Regions from separate parts of the Pseudomonas sp. AP3_22 TE3818 genome, predicted to be linked through region 3. Evidence: predicted binding sites of a transcription regulator. Region 3 holds the regulator's gene; each other region holds the start of a gene.

Region 1 (5,404 bases), 600 kb from region 3:
TTCCAGGGAGTAGGTCAGTGCCTTGCCGGTTTCAACCGAAACCAGAACGCCGTTCTGACGGCCGGACATGTCGCCGGACTTCATCACGTCGTAACGGTCGAAGATCGAGGTCAGGATGCCAGCGCCGTTGGTCAGGGTCAGGAACTGGTTACGGAAACCGATCAGACCACGAGCAGGGATGTTGTATTCCAGACGTACACGGCCCTTGCCATCCGGCACCATGTTGGTCAGGTCGCCCTTACGCAGGCCCATCTCTTCCATCACCTTGCCCTGGGATTCTTCCGGCAGGTCGATGGTGACGTTTTCGAACGGTTCGTGCTTCACGCCGTCAACCAGACGGATGATCACTTCCGGACGGCCTACAGCCATTTCGAAGCCTTCGCGACGCATGGTTTCGATCAGTACCGAGAGGTGCAGTTCGCCACGGCCGGAAACCTTGAACTTGTCAGCCGAGTCGCCTTCTTCAACGCGCAGTGCAACGTTGTACAGCAGCTCTTTGTCCAGACGTTCCTTGATGTTACGGGACGTCACGAACTTGCCTTCTTTACCGCAGAATGGCGAGTCGTTTACCTGGAAGGTCATGGAAACGGTTGGCTCGTCGACGGTCAACGGCTTCATCGCTTCTACGGTGTCCGGGTGGCACAGGGTGTCGGAGATGAACAGCGAGTCCATACCGCTGATGCACACGATGTCGCCTGCGGCAGCTTCTTCAACGTCTACACGGTGCAGACCGTGGTGACCCATCAGCTTCAGGATACGACCGTTACGCTTCTTGCCGTCGGCGCCGATAGCCACAACCGGGGTGTTCGGCTTGACGCGACCGCGAGCGATACGGCCAACGCCGATAACACCCAGGAAGCTGTTGTAGTCCAGTGCGGAGATCTGCATCTGGAACGGACCGTCACGGTCGACTTTCGGCGCAGGTACGTTGTCGACGATCGACTGGTACAGCGGGGTCATGTCTTCAGCCATTTCGGTGTGGTCCAGACCGGCAATACCGTTCAGGGCCGAGGCGTAGACGACTTTGAAGTCCAGCTGTTCTTCGGTGGCGCCCAGGTTGTCGAACAGGTCGAAGATCTGGTCCAGAACCCAGTCCGGACGCGCGCCTGGACGGTCAACCTTGTTGATGCACACGATTGGACGCAGGCCGGCTTCGAAAGCCTTCTTGGTCACGAAACGGGTTTGCGGCATAGGGCCGTCTTGAGCGTCAACCAGCAGCAGAACGGAGTCGACCATCGACATTACGCGTTCAACTTCGCCGCCGAAGTCGGCGTGGCCCGGGGTGTCCACGATGTTGATGTGGTAGCCGTTCCAGTTGATGGCGGTGTTTTTCGCCAGAATGGTAATACCGCGCTCTTTTTCCTGGTCGTTGGAGTCCATCACGCGCTCGTCGTTGAGCTCGTTGCGCTCCAGGGTGCCGGATTGACGCAGGAGTTTGTCTACCAGGGTGGTTTTACCATGGTCAACGTGGGCAATGATGGCGATGTTGCGTAGATTTTCGATCACTTGTGTATCTCGATCAGAGGATTCGGTGTGCTGACAAGTCTTGGCAGCGATTAACAGTAGCGTCCGTGAAAGCCGTTACAGCTTGACGGTGGCGTCGGGGGGCCGGTGACGCAGGCCACAGGCAAACAGCCCCGGGCACTTAGCTCGGTCGATAAACGCGCACATTGGCATGCCCCTCACTGAGCAAATGGTGGGCATGCAGGCGACTCATCACGCCTTTGTCGCAATACAGCAGGTACTGGCGAGTAGGGTCCAGTTCCTTGAAACGAGCGTTCACTGCATAAAACGGCATCGTTTGTACCTCGATGCCAGCGAGTTCCAGCGGGTCGTCTTCAGCGGCGTCCGGGTGACGGATGTCGATGACGATCTGACCGGCCAGCGCTTCGCTGACTTCTTCAATCTGCAAGTCCTGGCCCAATTCGTCGATCACGCGATCGATCGGCACCAGCTTGGCGTTTTCGAGCGCACGCTCGAGCACCGCCATATCGAATTCTTTCTCTTCGTGCTCGACACGGTAGCGCTTGGCGGCGGTCTTCGGATTGACCGAAATGACCCCGCAGTACTCCGGCATGTGCCGGGCGAAATCGGCGGTGCCGATCTCGTTGGCCGTGTCGATGATGTCTTGCTTGTGGCTGGCGATCAGCGGGCGCAAGACCAGTTTGTCGGTCACGCAATCGATCACTGACAGGTTTGGCAGCGTCTGGCTCGACACCTGGGAGATCGCCTCACCGGTGACGAGGGCCTCGATGTGCAGTCGATCGGCAATTTGGGACGAAGCGCGCAACATCATACGCTTCAATACTACGCCCATATGACTGTTATCGACTTTGCCGAGAATTTCGCCCAGCACTTCCTCGAACGGCACACTGACAAATAGCACGCGTTGGGAGCTGCCGTACTTCTTCCAGATGAAATGCGCGACTTCCATGACGCCCAGTTCGTGGGCACGTCCGCCCAGGTTGAAGAAGCAGAAATGCGCCATCAGGCCGCGGCGCATGATCTGGTAGGCCGCCACGGTGGAGTCGAAGCCACCGGACATCAGCACCAGCGTCTGCTCCAGGGCGCCCAGCGGATATCCGCCGATGCCGTTGTGCTGGCTGTGGATCACGAACAACCGTTGGTCGCGAACTTCGATGCGGACTTCGATTTCAGGCTTTTTCAGGTCGATCCCGGCGGCACCACACTGACGGCGCAACTGGCTGCCGACATATTTCTCGACATCGATCGAGCTGAACGGGTGCTTGCCGGCACGCTTGCAACGCACCGAGAAAATCTTGCCGGCCAGTGCATCGCCATAGTGCTGCTTGCACTTTTCAACGATGTCGTCGAAATCACCCAGCGGGTACTCGTCGATCTGCAGGAAGTGCGCGACGCCCGGCATGCAGCTCAGGCGCTCGCCCATCTCCTTCAGGGCCTTGGGGTCGCTGACGCGGGTTTCCAGCTCGAGGTTGTCCCACACGCCGTTCACCACCACGGCCGGGTCCAGATCGCGGAGCACGGCACGGATGTTCTTGGCCAATTGGCGGATGAAACGCATCCGTACCGGGCGGCTCTTGATGGTGATCTCGGGGAAGACTTTTACGATTAATTTCATGGAAACAGCGCGCGCAGGGCCTGCCGAAAAAGGGGGGCGCGGATTATAGCGGAAATTGCTCAAGGTTTAACCAGTTAATGTGCAGAAGGTTTTGCGCGCACCAAAACGGGTCATTTATTCATTTTGACGCCACATTACGGGGCGGTATTTTCGACTTTAAAGCGCATTAATGGCTGATAAGCGTGTTTTTGGGGCAAAAAACCCATGCTGGGGCACTGGCATGCAATTTGCTCCCTTGTGAGGCAGGTTGCCTTGGCAGAGTATTCGCGCCGGCATCACCCACATTTAAGGGCATCCACTACTAGCCCGAAGCCACCCGGAGGACACTATGTCGAAGTCGGTTCAACTCATCAAAGATCATGACGTCAAATGGATTGATCTGCGCTTCACGGACACCAAAGGCACTCAGCACCACGTGACCATGCCGGCTCGCGATGCGCTGGATGACGACTTCTTCGAAGTCGGCAAAATGTTCGACGGTTCCTCCATCGCTGGCTGGAAAGGCATCGAAGCCTCCGACATGATCCTGATGCCGGACGACTCCACCGCTGTCCTCGATCCGTTCACCGAAGAACCGACCCTGATCCTGGTCTGCGACATCATCGAGCCTTCGAGCATGCAGGGCTACGACCGCGACCCACGTGCGATCGCCAAGCGCGCCGAAGAGCACCTGAAAGCCACCGGTATCGGTGACACCGTATTCGCAGGTCCAGAGCCAGAGTTCTTCATCTTTGACCAGGTGAAGTTCAAGTCCGACATTTCCGGTTCCATGTTCAAGATCTACTCCGAACAAGGTTCCTGGATGTCCGACCAGGACATCGAAGGCGGCAACAAGGGCCACCGCCCAGGCGTCAAAGGCGGCTACTTCCCGGTTCCACCGTTCGACCACGACCACGAAATCCGTACCTCCATGTGCAACGCACTGGAAGAAATGGGCCTGACCGTCGAAGTTCACCACCACGAAGTGGCAACTGCCGGCCAGAACGAAATCGGCGTCAAGTTCAACACCCTGGTGAAGAAGGCCGACGAAACCCAAACCCTGAAGTACGTCGTGCACAACGTAGCTGATGCCTACGGCCGCACCGCGACCTTCATGCCTAAGCCTCTGTACGGCGACAACGGCTCGGGTATGCACGTGCACATGTCCATCTGGAAAGATGGCAAGAACACTTTCGCAGGCGAAGGCTATGCCGGCCTGTCGGACACCGCCCTGTACTTCATCGGCGGCATCATCAAGCACGGTAAGGCCCTGAACGGCTTCACCAACCCGGCGACCAACTCCTACAAGCGTCTGGTTCCAGGCTTCGAAGCGCCAGTGATGCTGGCCTACTCGGCTCGCAACCGTTCCGCTTCGATCCGCATTCCTTACGTGTCGAGCCCGAAAGCCCGCCGTATCGAAGCACGCTTCCCGGATCCGGCTGCCAACCCGTACCTGTGCTTCGCCGCACTGTTGATGGCTGGCCTGGACGGCATCCAGAACAAGATCCACCCTGGCGACGCTGCTGACAAAAACCTGTACGACCTGCCGCCTGAAGAGGCGAAAGAGATTCCACAAGTTTGCGGCAGCCTGAAAGAAGCCCTGGAAGAGCTGGACAAAGGTCGTGCGTTCCTGACCAAAGGCGGCGTTTTCAGCGACGACTTCATCGACGCTTACATCGCCCTGAAAAGCGAAGAAGAAATCAAGGTACGTACCTTCGTACACCCACTGGAATACGAGCTGTACTACAGCTGCTGATCCAGTAGCGCTGCGGCACGCGGCGTAACAAAAAGAGGCCTCCTTCGGGAGGCCTTTTTATTGCCCACGATTCAACGGCTGAAGCACATCCCTGTGGGAGCGGGCTTGCTCGCGAAAGCGGTCTGTCTGATAAGCAGATGTTGAATGTACTGACGTCTTCGCGAGCAAGCCCGCTCCCACCGGGATTTGTAGCGCGGGGAATATCTCGCAAACCATACCCAAATGTTTAGCGGCTTGGTTCAAACATACCGCCTGACCTATGCTGCAACCCAACGCTTTCGCTTCCGGTCGATTCCATGGGTCGTGGTTTTTTCTTCATCCTGCTGCTGATCGCCCTGCCCGCCGTGGCGCAGATCTACAAATACACGGACACCAACGGCGCCACTGCGTACAGCAATCAACCGCCTGACGGCACCAGTGCCCAACCGGTCCACTTGCCACCCCTCAACAGCATTGAGCGCCAGCCTCCCGGTGAAGCCGCGCCTGTTGCTGAAGCCGCCCCGAATGAGCAGCCCCAAGAACCCTATGAAGTGCTGGACCTGACCGGCCTGCCCAAAACCGAAGCTCTG
Region 2 (5,404 bases), 800 kb from region 3:
GGCCGTGCTGGTGATTCCAAGTCTGCTGGTGGGGCTGTTGGTGGCCATGTTCCAGGCGGCCACCCAGATCAACGAACAGACCCTCAGTTTCCTGCCGCGTCTGTTGGTGATGCTGGTGACGCTGATCGTTGCCGGCCCGTGGCTGGTGCAGACCTTCATGGAATACATCCAGCAGTTGTACGGCAGTATTCCGCAGGTCATCGGCTAAGCCATGTCATCGCTGCTGCAGTTGACGGATACCCAGATCAGCACTTGGGTAGCGACGTTCATGTTGCCACTGTTCCGCGTCGGTACCTTGCTGATGGTCATGCCGGTGTTCGGCACCTCCCTGGTACCCAGGCGCATCCGACTGTATTTCGCCCTTGCCATCACCGTGGTCATCGCGCCGGGGCTGCCGCCGATGCCGCCAGTGAACGCGCTGGATTTGAGCGCGCTGCTGCTGATTGCCGAGCAGATCCTTGTCGGCGCGATACTGGGCTTCTCCCTGCTGCTGTTTTTCCAGGCGTTCGTGGTGGCGGGGCAGATTGTCGCGATCCAGATGGGCATGGGCTTTGCCTCGATGGTTGACCCTACCAACGGTGTGTCTGTCGCGGTGATCGGGCAGTTTTTCACCATGCTGGTGACACTGATGTTCCTGGCCATGAACGGTCATCTGGTCGTGTTCGAGGTGCTCACCGAAAGCTTCACTACGCTGCCCGTGGGCAGCGGCTTGATGGTCAATCATTTCTGGGAGCTGGCCGGCAAACTCGGCTGGGTGCTCGGCGCGGCGCTGTTGCTGGTGCTGCCGGCGATCACCGCGCTGCTGGTGGTCAACATCGCGTTTGGCGTGATGACCCGCGCCGCACCGCAGTTGAACATCTTCTCCATCGGCTTCCCGCTGACCCTGGTGCTCGGGCTGTTCATCGTCTGGGTCGGGCTGGCGGACATCGTTAATCAGTATCAACCGCTGGCCACCGAGGCCCTGCAGTTTTTACGCGAACTGGCAAAGGCGCGCTGAGTCATGGCTGAGAGCGAAAGCGGTCAGGACAAAACAGAAGACCCCACGGATAAAAAGAAAAAGGACGCCCGTGAAAAGGGTGAGATTGCCCGCTCCAAGGAGCTCAACACCCTGGCGATCATGCTCGCCGGTGCCGGTGCGCTGCTGGTCTTCGGTGGGGCGCTTGCCCAGGAGATGATGGACCTGATGCGCCTGAACTTTTCCCTGTCGCGCGACGTGGTGCTGGATCAGCGTGCGATGGGCACCTATCTGCTGCACTCGGGACAGATTGCCTTGCTGGCGATTCAGCCGGTGATGATCACCTTGCTCCTGGCGGCGTTGATCGGGCCGATCTCCCTCGGCGGCTGGCTGTTCTCCGCCGGCACCATGGCGCCGAAGTTCAGCCGTATGAACCCGGGTGCCGGCCTCAAGCGTATGTTCTCGGGCAAGGCTGTGGCCGAACTGCTCAAGGCGCTGGCGAAGTTCTTCATCGTCCTGTTCGTGGCCCTTGTGGTGTTGTCGGCGGATATCGACGACCTGTTGCGCATCGCCCATGAGCCACTGGACCGGGCGATCACTCACAGCCTGCAAGTGGTGGGCTGGAGCACGCTGTGGATGGCCTGCGGGCTGGCCATTATCGCCGCCGTGGATGTGCCGATACAGCTGTGGGAAAGCATCAAGAAACTGAAGATGACCAAGCAGGAAGTGCGCGACGAGCACAAGGATCAGGAGGGGCGGCCGGAGGTCAAGCAGCGGATTCGACAGCTGCAGCGCGAAATGTCCCAGCGGCGGATGATGGCCGCGATTCCCGAGGCTGACGTGGTCATCACCAACCCGACCCACTACGCCGTGGCCCTCAAATACGATCCGGAGAAGGGCAGTGCGCCGGTATTGCTGGCCAAGGGCTCCGACTTCCTGGCCCTGAAGATCCGCGAGATCGCCGCGGCCAACGAGATCCTGTTGCTGGAGTCGCCGGCTCTCGCGCGTTCGATTTATTACTCCACCGAGCTGGAGCAGGAAATCCCCGGCGGGCTCTATCTGGCGGTTGCGCAGGTACTGGCCTACGTCTATCAGATTCGACAGTACCGGGCGGGCAAGGGCAAGCGGCCTGATCCGCTCAAGGACGACCTGCCTATTCCACCGGATCTGCGCCGCGATTCCTGAGTCTAGCGCTGTCGCTGATGGCCCCTTCGCGGGCAAGCCCGCTCCCACAGGTTCGGCGAAAACCTTGTGGGAGCGTGGCTTGCCCGCGATGACGTCAGTCCCGGCAATACATATCCCCCTGAAAAAACTCTCTATTTCTCCCTTTGCAAAAGTTGGAAAGCTTCTTGCAATAGCCGCCCTGCGCCTGCTTCAGGCGTCAAAAGTTTGCTTTAAAGGAACGGGGAAAACCGGTGGATCGCTCTCAGTTAATCAACAGTGCCCGCAGCAACATTGCCGACCTCAGTCGAGGCAATCTGGGCGTGCCGCTGTTGCTGCTGGTCATGCTGGCGATGATGATGCTGCCGGTGCCGCCGTTCCTGCTCGACGTGTTCTTCACCTTCAACATTGCCCTGTCCATTGTCGTGCTGCTGGTGTGCGTCTACGCCTTGCGCCCGCTGGATTTCGCGGTGTTCCCGACCATTCTGCTGGTGGCGACGCTGTTGCGCCTGGCATTGAACGTGGCCTCCACGCGGGTGGTGATGCTCCACGGCCAGGACGGTCACGCGGCCGCCGGCAAGGTGATCCAGGCGTTCGGCGAGGTGGTGATCGGCGGTAACTACGTGGTGGGTATCGTGGTCTTCGCGATCCTGATGATCATCAACTTCGTCGTGGTGACCAAGGGTGCGGGGCGGATTTCCGAGGTGAGCGCGCGTTTCACCCTCGATGCGATGCCCGGCAAGCAAATGGCGATCGACGCCGACCTCAACGCCGGCCTGATCGATCAGGCCCAGGCCAAGGCCCGCCGCTCGGAAGTCGCCCAGGAAGCCGAGTTCTACGGTTCCATGGACGGTGCCAGCAAATTCGTCCGTGGTGACGCGATTGCCGGCCTGTTGATCCTGTTCATCAACCTGATCGGTGGCATGGCGGTCGGTATCTTCCAGCACAACATGAATTTCGCCGACGCCGGCAAGGTGTACGCACTGTTGACCATCGGTGACGGTTTGGTGGCGCAATTGCCATCACTGTTGTTATCGACAGCAGCGGCCATCATGGTGACCCGTGCGTCCGGCTCGGAAGACATGGGCAAACAGATCAATCGCCAGATGTTCGCCTCGCCCAAGGCACTGGCGGTGGCGGCAGGCTTGATGGCGGTCATGGGCCTGGTGCCCGGCATGCCGCACTTCTCGTTCCTGACCATGGCGGCCCTGGCGGCCGGTGGCGCTTACCTGTTCTGGAAAAAGCAGAACGTCGCCAAGGTTCAGGCCCTGCAAGAGGTCAAGCGCCAGCAGGAACTGCTGCCGTCGCCGGCCCGCGCCCAGGAAACCAAGGAGCTTGGCTGGGATGACGTGACGCCCATCGACATGATCGGCCTGGAAGTGGGCTATCGCCTGATTCCGCTGGTGGACCGCAACCAGGGCGGCCAGCTGCTGGCGCGGATCAAGGGGGTGCGCAAGAAGCTGTCCCAGGATCTGGGCTTCCTGATGCCGACCGTGCATATCCGCGACAACCTCGACCTGGCGCCGAGTGCCTATCGCCTGACCCTGATGGGGGTGATTCTGGCGGAGGCGGAAATTTACCCGGATCGCGAGCTGGCGATCAACCCGGGGCAGGTCTACGGTACGCTCAACGGCATTACCGCCAAAGATCCGGCTTTCGGCCTGGAGGCGGTCTGGATCGAAATCAGCCAGCGTGCCCAGGCGCAGTCCCTCGGTTACACGGTGGTGGATGCCAGCACAGTGGTGGCCACCCACTTGAACCAGATACTCTACAAGCACTCCAGTGAACTGATCGGTCACGAAGAAGTGCAGCAACTCATGCAATTGCTGGCCAAAAGCTCGCCGAAACTGGCGGAAGAGCTGGTGCCGGGCGTGGTTTCGCTGTCGCAGCTGCTCAAGGTGCTGCAAGCGCTGTTGGCCGAGCAAGTGCCTGTTCGCGATATCCGCAGCATTGCCGAGGCCATCGCCAACAATGCCGCCAAGAGTCAAGATACCGCCGCACTGGTGGCTGCTGTGCGGGTTGGCGTCTCCCGTGCAATCGTCCAAAGCATTGTAGGGACTGAGTCGGAGCTGCCAGTCATCACGCTGGAGCCAAGGTTGGAACAGATATTGCTCAATAGTCTGCAAAAGGCAGGACAAGGCTCGGAAGAGGGCGTTCTGCTGGAGCCAAGCATGGCTGAGAAGCTGCAACGCTCGTTGATCGACGCGGCGCAGCGTCAGGAGATGCAGGGTCAGCCGGTGATTCTGCTGGTGGCCGGTCCGGTTCGCGCGATGCTCTCGCGATTCGGCCGGCTCGCAGTCCCGGGTTTGCACGTGTTGGCTTACCAGGAAATCCCTGACAACAAGCAAGTGACCATCGTTGCGACAGTAGGGCCCAACGGCTGAGGTAGTGGTTTATGCAAGTTAAGCGTTTTTTCGCCGCCGATATGCGTCAGGCCATGAAGCTGGTTCGCGATGAGCTGGGCGCTGATGCAGCCATTATCGGCAACCGCCGGATTGCCGGGGGCGTCGAGCTGACGGCTGCGCTGGATTACAAGTTGTCGGCGCTGGCGCCGCGTGTTCCGAACATGGAGCTCGAAGACGAGCTGCGCAAGACTCAGTCGCGGATCGTCACCGCCCAGGCCGAATTGAGCCTGCGCAGCGATGGCGAGAGCGACAATGCGACCAACCGCCAGTTGTTCGCCGGCCTGCCGTTGACCGCCGCCGAGCCGCTGATCGAACCGACCTACGCCGAACCCCGTCGCCCCGCACCGGTTGCTGAGCCTGCGTCCAGTGGCGTGGACCCGCGTGCGTTCGACTCGATGCGCTTCGAGCTCAATAGCCTGCGCGAACTCATGGAAGTACAACTCGGGTCCCTGGCCTGGAACCAGCTGCAAGGCAGCCGTCCGGACCAGGCCAACCTCTGGCGTCGCCTGCAACGCATTGGCCTGTCCGGCCCGCTGTCGCGCGACCTGCTGGCACTGATAACCGAAATCCAGGAGCCTCGTCAGGCCTGGCGTATGTTGCTGGCGCACCTGGCGCGCATGATCGTTACCCCGGACGTCGAGCCGCTGGAAGAGGGCGGAGTCATCGCCATGGTCGGCCCTGCCGGCATGGGCAAGACCACGACCCTGGCCAAGCTGGCTGCCCGTTACGTGCTCAAGTACGGCGCGCAGAACATTGCGCTGGTGAGCATGGACAGCTTCCGCATCGGCGCCCAGGAACAACTCAAGACCCTGGGGCGCATTCTCAATGTGCCGGTGACCCACGTCGATCCGGGCCAGTCCCTGGTGCAGGCGCTGGATCCATT
Region 3 (5,404 bases):
GCCAAAAACCTCGGCATCCCGCACCTGTATCAGGGCCGCGAGGACAAACTGGTGGTACTCGACGAGCTGCTGGCCCAACTGAATTTGAGCTATGAGCAGGTGGCCTACCTCGGCGACGACCTGCCGGACCTGCCGGTGATTCGCCGCGTAGGCCTGGGCATGGCGGTGGCCAATGCCGCCAGCTTCGTGCGCGAACATGCTCACGGCATCACCCTCGCCCGTGGCGGCGAAGGTGCCGCTCGCGAGTTCTGCGAATTGATCCTGCGCGCCCAGGACCGCCTCGATGCGGCCAATGCGGCGTACCTGTGAGCCCGACATGCTGAGCAAAAAGTTTCGCAACACCCTGCTGTACAGTTGCATCGCGGCGATATTCGCCGCGGTTGGCTACTGGAACATCAGCCCGGAACGCTTCCTCGACAAGCCGGTAACGCCGGTCGATGAAAGCGCGATCGACTATTACGCCATCAACGCCCACAGCGTGCAGTACCTGCCGGACGGCAAGCTGCAATATGATCTGGTGTCCGACAAGGTCGAGCACCTGAAGGCGACCGAGGTGACACTGTTGACCAACCCCGACCTGAACGTGTTCCGCGGCACCGAGTTCCCGTGGCACGTCCAGAGCCTGCGCGGCGAGGTCAACCCTGATGGCACGCAGGTCGAGCTGATCGATGACGTGCGCATCACGCGCTTCGACGAGAAAAACCGCAAGACCCTGATCACCAGCACCCGCATGACCGTGTTCCCGCAGCAGCAATATGCGCAGACCGAGCAAGACGTTAGAATCGACGGCGCTGGCGGTGTATCGACTGGCAAGGGAATGAAAGCGTATTTGAAAGAAAGCAGGATACACCTGCTATCGAACGTAAGAGGACAGTATGAGGCTCGTTAAAACCCTCCCGATTTTGCTCAGTCTGGGCGCAGCACTGGGAAGCGTGAGCGCCTGGGCTCTGCCGGAAGACCAACAGCAGCCTATCCGCATTCAGGCCGACGATGCCCAACTGGACGACAAACAAGGTATTGCTACCTACAAGGGTGACGTGATCATCACCCAAGGCTCGATGAAGGTGACAGGCAACACCGTTACCATCACCCGCACCCCGACTGGCGACATTGACGTAGTGACCTCGGTGGGCAACCTGGCGTACTTCGAGCAATTGCAGACGGCTGGCGATACCAAGCCTGTTCAGGGCTGGGGCGTGACTATCCAGTATCACGCCACGCAAAATCGCGTCGTGTTGATCGACAAGGCCAAGGTTGTCGACAAGGACAACAACGTCACCCAGGGCGAGAAAATCGTCTACGACACCGAGAAGAAGCTGGCCAGCGCCGGGCGCGCCACCGGCAGCAAGGTCACCGAGGCGCGTCCGCGCATCGACATGGTGATCCAGCCGAAGAAGAAAACCGACGAGAAAAAGGCCCAGTAATGGCAACTCTGAAAGCTCAGCATCTGGCCAAGAGCTACAAGAGCCGCCAGGTCGTGCGTGATGTCAGCCTGTCCATCGACAGCGGTCAGATCGTCGGCCTGCTTGGCCCGAACGGCGCCGGCAAGACCACCTGCTTCTACATGATCGTCGGCCTGGTGCAAGCCGACCAGGGCCGCGTCCTGATCGATGACCTGGACGTCAGCCACCAGCCGATGCACGGCCGTGCAAAAGCCGGTATCGGCTATTTGCCGCAAGAAGCATCGATCTTCCGCAAACTGTCGGTGGCCGACAACATCATGGCCATCCTCGAGACCCGCAAGGAGCTCGACAAGGCCGGTCGTCGCAAGGAGCTGGAAAGCCTGCTGCAGGAATTCCACATCAGCCACATCCGCGACAACCTCGGCATGAGCCTGTCCGGTGGTGAGCGCCGCCGCGTGGAAATCGCCCGCGCCCTGGCCACCAACCCGAAGTTCATCCTCCTCGATGAACCGTTTGCCGGCGTGGACCCGATTTCAGTCGGCGACATCAAACAGATCATTTACCACCTCAAGGCCAAAGGCATTGGCGTGCTGATCACGGACCACAACGTTCGTGAAACCCTGGACATCTGTGAAACCGCCTATATCGTCAATGACGGTCAACTGATCGCCGAAGGTGATGCAGAGACCATCCTGGCCAACAATCTGGTGAAGGAAGTGTACCTGGGCCATGAGTTCCGCCTGTAAACGCTGAGGTGTGCCCAGGCAACTGCCCGGGCACCGGTCTCGCGATTCATCGGCGCCTCCTGCGACCCCGCGTGTTCAGTTCCCAACAAGGGCAGCAGCGCAACACAAATTTATAGTTTTTTATTGTTACAGCGCTCTAGGCAAATCCTTCAGTTTCAGGCATATAATTTGCTTATGTTTGGCGCCCCGGCGCCCTGTAGTGGATGGCGCATGTGCGCCGGCGAATAAGGTGTTAAGCCCCTGCCATGAAACCATCGCTAGTCTTGAGAATGGGCCAGCAGCTGACGATGACACCTCAGCTGCAACAGGCCATCCGCCTGCTCCAATTGTCGACCCTGGACCTGCAACAGGAAATCCAGGAGGCCCTGGAGTCCAATCCGATGCTCGAACGCCAGGAAGAAGGCGACGACTTCGACAATTCCGACCCCTTGGCCGACAACGCCGAACAAAAGCCCAACACCGATATCCAGGAACCCTCCTACCAGGAAAGCGCCCCGACGGTTGATAACCTCGAAGAGGGTGACTGGAACGAGCGCATCCCCAACGAACTCCCCGTCGACACCGCGTGGGAAGACGTTTACCAGACCAGCGCCAGCAGCCTGCCCAGCAATGACGATGACGAGTGGGACTTCACCACCCGCACCTCGGCCGGTGAAAGCCTGCAAAGCCACTTGCTGTGGCAGCTGAACCTGGCTCCGATGTCCGACACCGATCGCCTGATCGCCGTGACCCTGATCGACTGCATCAACAATCAGGGCTATCTGGACGAAACCCTCGAGGAAATCCTCGAAGCCTTCGATCCGGAACTGGACATCGAACTGGACGAAATCGAAGCCGTCCTGCACCGCATCCAGCAATTCGAGCCGGCCGGCATCGGCGCACGCAACCTGGGCGAATGCCTGCTGCTGCAATTGCGTCAGTTGCCCGCCAAGACCCCTTGGCTGGCCGAAGCCAAGCGCCTTGTCACCGATTACATCGACCTGCTCGGCAGCCGCGACTACAGCCAGTTGATGCGCCGCATGAAGCTCAAGGAAGATGAGCTGCGCCAGGTCATAGAACTGGTCCAGAGCCTCAACCCGCGCCCGGGCTCGCAGATCGAGTCCACCGAAGCCGAGTACGTCGTTCCTGACGTTATCGTACGCAAGGACAACGAGCGCTGGCTGGTGGAGCTGAATCAGGAGTCGGTGCCACGGCTGCGGGTCAACGCCCAGTACGCCGGTTTTGTGCGCCGCGCCGATACCAGCGCCGACAACACGTTCATGCGCAATCAGTTGCAGGAGGCCCGCTGGTTCATCAAGAGCCTGCAGAGCCGCAATGAAACCCTGATGAAGGTTGCCACCCAGATCGTGGAGCATCAGCGCGGGTTCCTCGAATATGGCGACGAGGCCATGAAGCCGCTGGTCCTGCATGACATCGCCGAAGCGGTCGGCATGCATGAGTCGACGATTTCACGGGTGACCACCCAGAAGTTCATGCACACCCCCCGGGGCATTTATGAACTGAAATACTTTTTCTCCAGTCACGTAAGCACCTCCGAAGGCGGCGAATGCTCGTCCACGGCGATCCGGGCGATCATCAAAAAACTGGTTGCCGCGGAAAATCAGAAAAAGCCGTTGAGTGACAGCAAGATCGCTGGTTTACTGGAGGCACAAGGCATTCAGGTGGCTCGCCGCACCGTCGCCAAGTACCGCGAATCCCTCGGGATCGCGCCTTCGAGCGAACGCAAGCGGTTGATGTAGAGCCACGCCACAGCGTTCCAGTGGTAGATCATCTGATCTACCGCTTTATGCACTGGCAACGAAGGAGAAGCTGTATGCAAGTCAACATCAGTGGACACCAACTGGAAGTGACCGAACCTCTTCGCACCTACATCGGCGAAAAACTCGAACGATTGGAGCGACATTTCGACAAGATCACTAACGTGCAGGTCACGATGACCGTCGAAAAGCTGAAGCAGAAAATCGAAGCCACGCTGCATATTCCCGGGAATGAAGTGGTCGCCAATGCGGAACATACCGATATGTACGCTGCGATCGATGCACTCACCGACAAGCTGGATAAACAACTCAAAAAGCATAAGGAAAAGACCCAGAGCCTCCTTCAGGGCGCAACCGGTCGTTAACACTCCCAACCCATGATCCGACTTGAAAGTATCCTGACCCCCGGCCGTTCCCTCGTGAACGTGCCGGGCGGCAGTAAAAAGAAAGCCCTCGAACAAATTGCCAATCTGATCGCCCGCGAAGTGCCGGCTCTGGAGATGCAAGATGTCTTCGAGGCGCTGATTGCCCGTGAAAAACTCGGCTCCACCGGTTTTGGCAACGGCATCGCTATTCCACACTGCCGTCTCAAGGGTTGTGTATCGCCCATCAGTGCCTTGATGCACCTGGACGCCCCAATCGATTTCGACGCCATCGACGGCGCGCCGGTTGACCTGCTGTTCGTTCTGCTGGTTCCGGAAGCCGCTACCGATGCGCACCTTGAGCTGCTGCGACAGATCGCCAGCATGCTCGACCGCAAGGACGTTCGCGAAAAACTGCGCCATGCCGCAAGCAACGAAGCCCTGTATCAGGTTGTCCTGGACGAGCAAAACGGTCAGTAATCATGCGCTTGATCATCGTCAGTGGCCGTTCCGGCTCGGGTAAAAGTACCGCCCTCAATGTTCTTGAGGACAACGGCTACTACTGCATCGACAATCTGCCTGCCGGCCTGCTGCCGGAACTGGCCGAACGAGCGTTAATTCATACCGAGCTGATGCAGCCGCTGGTGGCCGTTTCCATTGATGCCCGCAACCTGCCCAGCCACCTGTCACGCTTCCCCGAGCTGCTCGAAGAAGTCCGCAGCCGCCACATCCAGTGCGATGTCCTGTACCTGGATGCCGACGAAGAAACCCTGCTCAAGCGCTTCTCGGAAACCCGCCGGCGTCACCCCCTGAGCAACGCCAACCGCTCGCTGGCCGAAGCCATCAACGTCGAAAGCGTCCTGCTCGGGCCGATCGCCGACCTCGCCGATCTCAAGATCAACACCACCAGCCTGAACCTCTATCAACTGCGCGACACCATCAAGCTGCGCCTGTTGAACCAGCCGGAACCCGGTACTGCGTTCCTGGTGGAATCCTTCGGGTTCAAGCGCGGCATGCCGGTGGACGCCGACCTGGTGTTCGATGTGCGCTGCCTGCCCAACCCTTACTGGAAACCGGAACTGCGCGAGCAGTCCGGGCTCGATCAACCGGTTGCCGAATACCTGGCGGCACAGCCG

What was found. Region 3 encodes sigma-54, which starts transcription at its own class of promoters, with help from an activator protein. Its sites were predicted from a motif close to ANTGGCATNNANNTTGCTNT; they were not measured.
Region 1: a site for sigma-54 is predicted at 3,315-3,334, ahead of glnA (glutamate--ammonia ligase). Genes of this name have one in related genera too.
Region 2: a site for sigma-54 is predicted at 2,292-2,311, ahead of flhA (flagellar biosynthesis protein FlhA). Genes of this name have one in related genera too.

The regions. Positions count from the first base shown of each region.
Region 1 is NZ_JBRJHL010000001.1:6,279,692-6,285,095, forward strand. It holds gene typA (translational GTPase TypA) at 1-1,506, opposite strand, end outside; gene thiI (tRNA uracil 4-sulfurtransferase ThiI) at 1,646-3,100, opposite strand; gene glnA (glutamate--ammonia ligase) at 3,429-4,835, shown strand; gene AB7M25_RS28520 (DUF4124 domain-containing protein) at 5,132-5,404, shown strand, end outside.
Region 2 is NZ_JBRJHL010000001.1:4,879,157-4,884,560, reverse strand. It holds gene fliQ (flagellar biosynthesis protein FliQ) at 1-208, shown strand, start outside; gene fliR (flagellar biosynthetic protein FliR) at 212-997, shown strand; gene flhB (flagellar biosynthesis protein FlhB) at 1,001-2,140, shown strand; gene flhA (flagellar biosynthesis protein FlhA) at 2,371-4,500, shown strand; gene flhF (flagellar biosynthesis protein FlhF) at 4,512-5,404, shown strand, end outside.
Region 3 is NZ_JBRJHL010000001.1:5,681,482-5,686,885, forward strand. It holds gene AB7M25_RS25935 (KdsC family phosphatase) at 1-309, shown strand, start outside; gene lptC (LPS export ABC transporter periplasmic protein LptC) at 317-889, shown strand; gene lptA (lipopolysaccharide transport periplasmic protein LptA) at 876-1,424, shown strand; gene lptB (LPS export ABC transporter ATP-binding protein) at 1,424-2,149, shown strand; gene AB7M25_RS25955 (RNA polymerase factor sigma-54) at 2,395-3,888, shown strand; gene hpf (ribosome hibernation-promoting factor, HPF/YfiA family) at 3,963-4,271, shown strand; gene ptsN (PTS IIA-like nitrogen regulatory protein PtsN) at 4,284-4,748, shown strand; gene rapZ (RNase adapter RapZ) at 4,751-5,404, shown strand, end outside.